2 regions of the Janthinobacterium sp. 17J80-10 genome follow, and region 1 is predicted to be linked to the other one. Evidence: predicted binding sites of a transcription regulator. Region 1 holds the regulator's gene; the other holds the start of a gene.
What was found. Region 1 encodes sigma-54, which starts transcription at its own class of promoters, with help from an activator protein. Its sites were predicted from a motif close to TGGCANGNAANCTGCTTT; they were not measured.
Positions count from the first base shown of each region.

Region 1 (4,050 bases):
ACGCTGCCGTGCCAGTTCGCCGGTGTCGCCTGCAGAAAATTGCGCGGCAAAGTGGCGCACGTCCTGGTCGATATCGTTGCCGTCGCCTGTGCCCGCCAAGGCGTGCAGGTCCGCCAGCCGCTCCGCCGGAATAAACACATCCGCCAGCCCCGCATGCAGGGCATCGGCGGCGCCGACGGGATTGGCCGTCAGGGCCAGCCAGGTGCCGATCTGAGCCGGCGCACGCGACAGGAAATAACTTCCGCCGACGTCCGGAAACAGGCCAATATTCACTTCGGGCATGGCGAGCTTGCTGCGTTCAGTGACGATCCGCAGCCTTCCGGCTGAGTGGCACTGGGCAATGCCCATGCCGCCACCCATCACGATGCCATCCATGAGCACGATGTAGGGCTTGGGGTAGTGATGGATCAGCCGGTTAAGCGCATATTCCTCGGTAAAAAAATCCTCTATCAGGGCGCTGCCTTGCTGTGGCGTGGCTTGCCCGGACTGGTAAAAAAAACGGATATCGCCGCCGGCGCAAAAGGCTTTTTCACTATTGCTGTGGATGAACACCGCCTTGATTGCATCGTCATCGCGCCAGTCCAGCAGCGCGCGCGTCATGGCGCGCACCATTTCCAGTGACAGCGAGTTCAGTGCCTGCGGGCGGTTCAGGGTGAGCATGCCAGTGCGATGCTGGATGCGGGTCAGGATATGGTCGTTCATGATCGGGTAATAAAAAGGGCGCTTGGCGCGCCCCTGGTTACATTTGCAGAAGTTGATTGCGCCGGTTTTATTCTTCCGGTGCGGCCGTCATGGATTCCGGCAAGTGCTTGATGGCCTGGTGCTGGTGATCCTGGAGGATGGCCTTGTACTTGAGGACCTGACGGTCGAGTTTGTCGACCAGCCCATCGATTGCGGCATAAAGGTCATGCGCGATGGATTCCACATGGACATCCTTGCCCCGCATGCGCAAGGTGATTTCAGCCCGCTGGCGCTTGTCTTTCTCTGCAAGTTTGTCCACGGTGAGGATGACCGCAGCATCAATGACATGGTCGAAGTGGCGCCTGATGCGCTCCAGCTTGGCATGCACATATTCCCTGATAGGAGGGGTCAGTTCGAGATGATGTCCACTGATGGTCAGATTCATACAGCGCTCCTTAAAATAAGGTCACTGGCGGTTCACGGTCGACAAAGGCAAGTGCGTGTCGCCTGAACACAGCAACGAATACAACAAATACTGCAAGGACTACTACAAGGACTTGCGCAGGTTGACTGGCGGGATTTTCAAGGCTTCGCGGTACTTGGCCACAGTGCGCCGGGCAACGACCATGCCTTGCTCCCCCAGCATTTCTGCAATCTTGCTGTCAGAGAGGGGGTTCTTGGGGTCTTCAGCTCCTATCAATTGTTTGATCAACGCCCGTATCGCCGTTGATGAAGCTTCGCCGCCGGCTTCTGTGGCGACATGGCTGCCGAAGAAATACTTCAGCTCAAACATGCCATGCGGCGTCAGCATGTACTTCTGCGTTGTTACACGAGAAATAGTACTCTCGTGTAAACCTAGTGTATCAGCTATTTCGCGCAAGACAAGAGGGCGCATGGCGACGGCGCCATGCGAAAAGAAATTGCGTTGTCGCTCCACAATGGCTTGAGAAACCCGCAGGATCGTGTCGAAGCGCTGGCGCATGTTCTTGATGAGCCATTTTGCTTCCTGCAATTGCGAAGTGAGTGAGCCCTCACCCTTGTTTTGCTTGAGGATATTCGCGTACAAGGCATTCACGCGAAGCCGGGGCATCACATCATGATTGAGCATGACTTGCCAGCCGTTCTTGCCGCGCTTGACGATTACGTCCGGCACGACATAGTCGGCGGCATCGCTGGCAAAGACAGCCCCGGGATGGGGGTTGCACTGGCGGATGATGCACTGTGCTTCGCGCAAATCCTCGTCATCGCAATCGAGCAGTTTCTTGAGCTTGTTGAAGTCGCGCTGCGCAAACAGGCCGAGGTGCTTTTCGACGATGGTCAGCGCCATGCGTCGTGTCACCATCGGCACTTTCGGCATGCGCCGGATTTGCAGTGCGAGGCATTCACCGGCGTCGCGCGCGCCGACGCCGGCCGGCTCGAAACTTTGCACCAGTTTCAGGGCGATGGCCAATTCTTCCGGATCGATTTCCAGCTCGGCAGGCAAGCGCGCATGAATTTCCTCGAGCGGCTCTTCCAGGTAGCCATTGTTGTCAATGGCGTCGATGATCAATTCCATCAGGGCGCGATCACGCGTCTCATGGCTGGTCAGGCGCATCTGTTCCAGCAGGTGTTCGCGCAACGTGATGTGGTGCGCTTCCAGTTGCGGACGTGAGTCGTCGTCTTCAGGGTTCTTGCCGGTGCGGGCGACATCGTCGAAACTCCAGTCGGCCTCGCCATTGCCGCCATCCGCCGCCTCGCCGCCTTCTGCGCCTTCATAGGCAGTTTCGCCATCGGCCGCCGGCGCATCTTCGGCGGCGGACTTTTCCGCCGGGCTGCTGGTCTGGTTGATGGCGCCATCGGCAAGCAGGCGCACCGAATGGTCGAGCGGATCGTCAACGCGCTCGAGCATGGGATTGTCAGCCAGGATATGTTCCAGTTCCTGCTGCAATTCCAGCGTCGACAATTGCAGCAGCCGGATCGACTGCTGCAACTGCGGCGTCAATGCCAGATGCTGCGATACGCGTAGCTGAAGTGACTGTTTCATGGCGATGCCGCTTGCTTACATCCTGAAATGTTCGCCAAGATAGACCCGGCGCACCGACTCGTTGGCGATGATGTCATCCGGGCGGCCACTGGCCAGCACGACACCCTGGTTAATGATATAGGCGCGATCACAAATGCCCAGCGTTTCACGCACATTATGGTCGGTGATCAGCACGCCAATCCCGCGTTCCTTGAGAAAGCGCACGATGCGCTGGATTTCGATCACGGCAATCGGGTCGACACCGGCAAAGGGTTCGTCCAGCAACACGAAGCGCGGGCTGGTTGCGAGTGCCCGGGCGATTTCTACGCGACGGCGCTCGCCGCCGGAAAGCGACAGGGCCTGGCTGTCGCGCAGCTTTTCAATCTGCAGCTCTGCCAGCAACAGGTCGAGCTTTTCTTCGATAACCGCTTTCGACAATGGCTTGCCATCATCGCGCTGCAGTTCCAGCACGGCACGGATATTTTCCGCCACCGTCAACTTGCGAAAAACCGAGGCTTCCTGGGGTAGGTAGGACAGGCCGAGGTTGGCACGCCGGTGAATCGGCAAGCGGGAAATGCTCACCTCGTTGAGCTCGATATCGCCCGCATCCGACGGCACCAGGCCGACGATCATGTAAAAAGCGGTGGTCTTGCCGGCACCATTAGGGCCAAGCAAGCCGACCACTTCGCCGCTGCCCACTTCCAGAGAAACGTCGCGCAATACCTGGCGCGCGCCATAGCTTTTCTGTAATCCGCGGGCAAGAAGTTTGCTGCTCATGCTGATCATTCCTGGTTCATTTCTTGGCTTCGTTGCGCGGTTGAATGACCGCCTTGACACGTCCGGCGCCGGGTTTGCTGCTATCGGAGGAGGTGTTGTTGACAGCGAAAAATTCCGTGCGATTATCATAAGAAATGAATTCGCCCTCGACCTCGTCGGTGACCTTGGTGCCTTCGAGGCGGCGCATTTTGGCCTTGGAAAACAGTTTTGCGACATCGGCCTTGTTGTCGTATTCAATGCGTTCTGCTTCACCCTCAATCCACAGGTTCGCGCCACCGTCGCGCTTTTGCCGGAAGCTGGCCGGTTTGCCCTGGCCTGCGTGCAGGGTGGCAAACTGGTATCCCGCAGGATCCTGCGTTACCACCATCTTGTGCGCTTTCATGATGAGCGTGCCGCGGGTCAGGACGACGTCGCCGGTAAAGGTATTGACCTGGCGGACATCATCGTAAGCCATCTGGTTGGCTTCGACATTGGTGGGTTTGTCAGCATCGGCTTTTTCAGCATAGGCAATGCCGGTCGCCAGCATATTGAGCGCAAACAGCGATAAGAAGAAAAATCGTTTCATGGGAAAGAAATCCAGTGATGCATTG
Region 1 is NZ_CP035311.1:3,956,483-3,960,532, reverse strand. Features, by position in the region: gene EKL02_RS17735 (enoyl-CoA hydratase/isomerase family protein) at 1-702, opposite strand, end outside; gene raiA (ribosome-associated translation inhibitor RaiA) at 770-1,126, opposite strand; gene EKL02_RS17725 (RNA polymerase factor sigma-54) at 1,229-2,704, opposite strand; gene lptB (LPS export ABC transporter ATP-binding protein) at 2,720-3,460, opposite strand; gene lptA (lipopolysaccharide transport periplasmic protein LptA) at 3,477-4,025, opposite strand.

Region 2 (4,050 bases), 1.0 Mb from region 1:
CTGCCATTTTCGCGAAGATTGGCATTCAAGGCGTAAACTCGGATCTGGCCACGCTGGTGAGAACCGCTGTCGTGATGTTCGTCCTGGCCATATTTGTTTGGGTTACCGGCAAGTGGAGCAACCCGCTGCTTTTGCCGTCGAGAACTTGGCTGTTTCTCGTGCTTTCGGCATTGGCGACTGGCGCTTCGTGGCTATGCTATTTCCGGGCGCTGCAAATTGGCGACGCTTCGAAGGTCGCGCCGGTGGACAAGTTCAGTCTCGTGTTGGTAGCGGTGTTCGCGTTTGTGTTTCTTGGCGAGCGGCCTTCGGCGAGAGATTGGTTCGGCATCGCCCTGGTGGCCGCTGGTGTCTTGGTTCTAGCCTTCAAGCGCTAGTCCATTTCGTATTTTGTACGTTTGATAGGAGCTTTCAATATGGCTACTGGAACTGTCCGCCTCCATCGTGTCCTGCGCACCAGGCCAGAGAAGATCTACCGCGCCTTTATAGATGCTGCTGCAATGGCCAAGTGGCTTCCACCGTACGGCTTTATTTGCAAGGTTCACCATATGGACCCGAAAGTCGGCGGAACCTTCAAAATGTCATTTGAAAATTTCTCGACTGAGCAAGGTCACTCTTTCGGCGGGCTGTATCGGCAGCTGGTTCCCGGCGAACTCATTCAATACACCGATAAATTCGATGATCCGAACCTGCCAGGCGAAATGCTGGTTACGGTGACGCTGAAGGCAGTGTCGTGCGGTACGGAGGTCGATATCGAACAAAGTGGGATTCCGGAGCTTATCCCCGTCGAAATGTGCTACCTGGGCTGGCAAGAGTCTCTCGTGCAGCTTGCCAATCTGGTTGAGCCTGAGATCCCGGGCTAACTGATGCATGACATGGTAGGATTTTGGCAGTTTGACGCGGAAAATATCGTTTTCCTGCGGCATCTGGCACCTCAACCCAATGGAGAATTGCCATGGATAAGCACGCCAAGAATACGATTTGCCTTTGGTACGATGGCGACGCCGAGCAGGCGGCGCAATTTTATGCCAAGACCTTCCCCGATTCATCCGTTGGCGCGGTCTATCTTGCGCCGGGAGACTTTCCATCAGGGAAAAAGGGGGATGTGTTGACGGTGGAGTTCACGGTGATGGGGATTCCCTGCCTCGGGCTCAATGGTGGCCCCGCGTTCAAGCACAACGAAGCATTCTCGTTTCAGGTCGCAACCGATGACCAGGCCGAAACCGATCGGTACTGGAACGCAATCATCGACAACGGTGGCGTGGAGAGTGCCTGCGGGTGGTGCAAAGACAAGTGGGGCCTGTCCTGGCAGATCACGCCAATCGTGCTGACCAAGGCGATAGCCGACCCCGACCCTGCCGCCGCCAAGCGCGCATTCGACGCAATGATGGAAATGAAAAAGATCGACATCGCCACAATCGAGGCGGCGCGCCGCGGTTGACGTCGCAATCGCCGGACGCCCGACGCCCGATGAAAACCTGCTGTGCCATCCTCGCACAGCAGGATTGAATTGATTCGATACACCTGTTTGCCCGCCTGTTCCAAAAGTGAACAAATCCGTTCGCTGACGCTTTTCCTCCGGTCCCAGTCGCCCCATCAAAAAATGCGTGCAGCTCTATAGACAGCTGCTGCGTCTCCGCCATTTTTTTTCAATTTCCTTGCGATGTCTCCATGCTGGCACGGCATTTGCCATAACCCCTGTGCGCTCGTCGCACTTAATTTAAAAAAATCAGACGCATCTCATATCGTTTAGGAGGCAGAAATGAATTTGGCAGACATCAGCAAGCTGGGGATCAAGAACCCGTTCAAGCAACGCTATGACAATTACATCGGCGGCAAATTCGTGGCGCCGGTCAAGGGTGAGTACTTCCCGAACATCACGCCGATCACCGGCCAGCCGTTTTGCGAAATCGCCCGCTCCACCGCCGAAGATATCGAACTGGCGCTGGACGCTGCCCACGCTGCCCGCGCTGCCTGGGGCAAGACTTCGCTCACCGAGCGCGCCAACATCCTCAACAAGATGGCCGACCGCATGGAAGCGAACCTGGAATTGATCGCCACCGCCGAGACCATCGACAATGGCAAGCCCATCCGCGAAACCATGGCGGCCGACATCCCGCTGGCGATCGACCATTTCCGCTACTTCGCCGGCTGCATCCGCGCCCAGGAAGGCAGCGTGGCGCAGATCGATTCGGAAACCTATGCCTACCACTTCCACGAGCCCCTCGGCGTGGTCGGCCAGATCATTCCCTGGAATTTCCCCATCCTGATGGCGGTGTGGAAGCTGGCGCCTGCGCTGGCCGCCGGCAATTGCGTGGTCTTGAAACCGGCCGAGCAAACGCCGGCCTCGATCCTGGTGCTGATCGAACTGATCGGCGACCTGCTGCCGCCGGGCGTGCTCAACATCGTCAACGGCTTTGGCCTGGAAGCGGGCAAGCCGCTGGCCACCAGCAAGCGCATCGCCAAGATCGCCTTCACGGGCGAAACCGGCACCGGCCGCCTGATCATGCAATACGCCGCGCAAAACATCATCCCGGTGACGCTGGAGCTGGGCGGCAAATCGCCCAACATCTTCTTCGCCGACATCATGGATGCCGATGACGATTACTTCGACAAGTGCCTGGAAGGCTTTGCGATGTTTGCCCTGAACCAGGGTGAAGTCTGCACCTGCCCGTCGCGCGTGCTGGTACAGGAATCGATCTACGAGAAATTCATGGAACGCGCCATTGCGCGGGTAGCCGCCATCAAGCAGGGCAACCCGCTCGACAGCAGCACCATGATCGGCGCCCAGGCCTCCAATGAACAGATGGAAAAGATCCTGTCGTACATGGACATCGGCCGCCAGGAAGGCGCCGAGGTGCTGATCGGCGGCGAGCAGAACAAGCTTGCGGGCGACCTGGCCGGCGGCTACTACGTCAAGCCGACGGTATTTGCCGGCAACAACAAGATGCGCATCTTCCAGGAAGAGATCTTCGGGCCGGTGGTATCGGTGACCACCTTCAAGGATGAAGCCGAGGCGCTGGCGATTGCCAACGACACGCTGTACGGCCTGGGCGCCGGCTTGTGGACCCGCGACGGCTCGCGCGCCTTCCGCGTTGGCCGCGCCATCCAGGCGGGGCGCGTGTGGACCAACTGCTACCACCTGTATCCGGCGCATGCGGCCTTCGGCGGCTACAAGCAGTCGGGCATTGGCCGCGAGACGCACAAGATGATGCTGGAACACTATCAGCAAACCAAGAACCTGCTGGTCAGCTACAGCCCGAAGGCGCTGGGCTTTTTCTAAACACTGAAATGGTGTGAAACGGTAGGGCGCGCCTTGTCACAAGCAGGGCGCGCTGCTACTCAACCGCATCAACTAAAAAAATAACGCATTCATAGTACTCAAAGGAGATAGGTATGCAAAAGCAATTCAACATTTCCGTGATCGGCGCCGCGCTGGCGGTCTCGTTCGCGTCAGCCGCAGTACACGCCGCAGGCGTGACCGATGCGATGATTGAAAACGACGCCAAGGCGCCGAACAATGTGCTGTCCTGGGGTATGGGCCAGCAGGGCCAGCGTTTTTCGCCGCTGACCCAGATCAATTCCAAGACCGTCTCGAAACTGGTGCCGGCATGGTCGTTTTCGTTCGGCGGCGAAAAACAGCGCGGCCAGGAATCGCAGCCGGTCATCTACAACGGCAAGATGTTCGTCACCGCCTCCTACTCGCGGATCTATGCGCTGGATGTCAAGACTGGCGCCAAGCTGTGGAAATACGAGCACCGCCTGCCGGACGGCATCATGCCTTGCTGTGACGTCATCAACCGCGGCGCGGCGCTGTATGACAACCTGGTGATCTTCGCCACGCTCGACGCGCAACTGGTGGCCCTGAACCAGGATACCGGCGAAGTCGTCTGGAAGGAAAAGATCGACGACTACCACGCCGGCTATTCGGCTTCGGCAGCGCCGCTGATTGCCAAGGGCTTGCTCCTGACCGGTGTCTCCGGCGGTGAATTCGGCGTGATCGGCCGGGTCGAGGCGCGCAATCCGCGCACCGGCGAACTGGTCTGGGTACGG
Region 2 is NZ_CP035311.1:2,912,821-2,916,870, reverse strand. Features, by position in the region: gene EKL02_RS13075 (EamA family transporter) at 1-374, shown strand, start outside; gene EKL02_RS13070 (SRPBCC family protein) at 414-860, shown strand; gene EKL02_RS13065 (VOC family protein) at 953-1,438, shown strand; gene adh (aldehyde dehydrogenase) at 1,760-3,280, shown strand; gene EKL02_RS13055 (PQQ-dependent methanol/ethanol family dehydrogenase) at 3,394-4,050, shown strand, end outside.
Region 2: a site for sigma-54 is predicted at 1,673-1,690, ahead of adh (aldehyde dehydrogenase). Genes of this name have one in related genera too.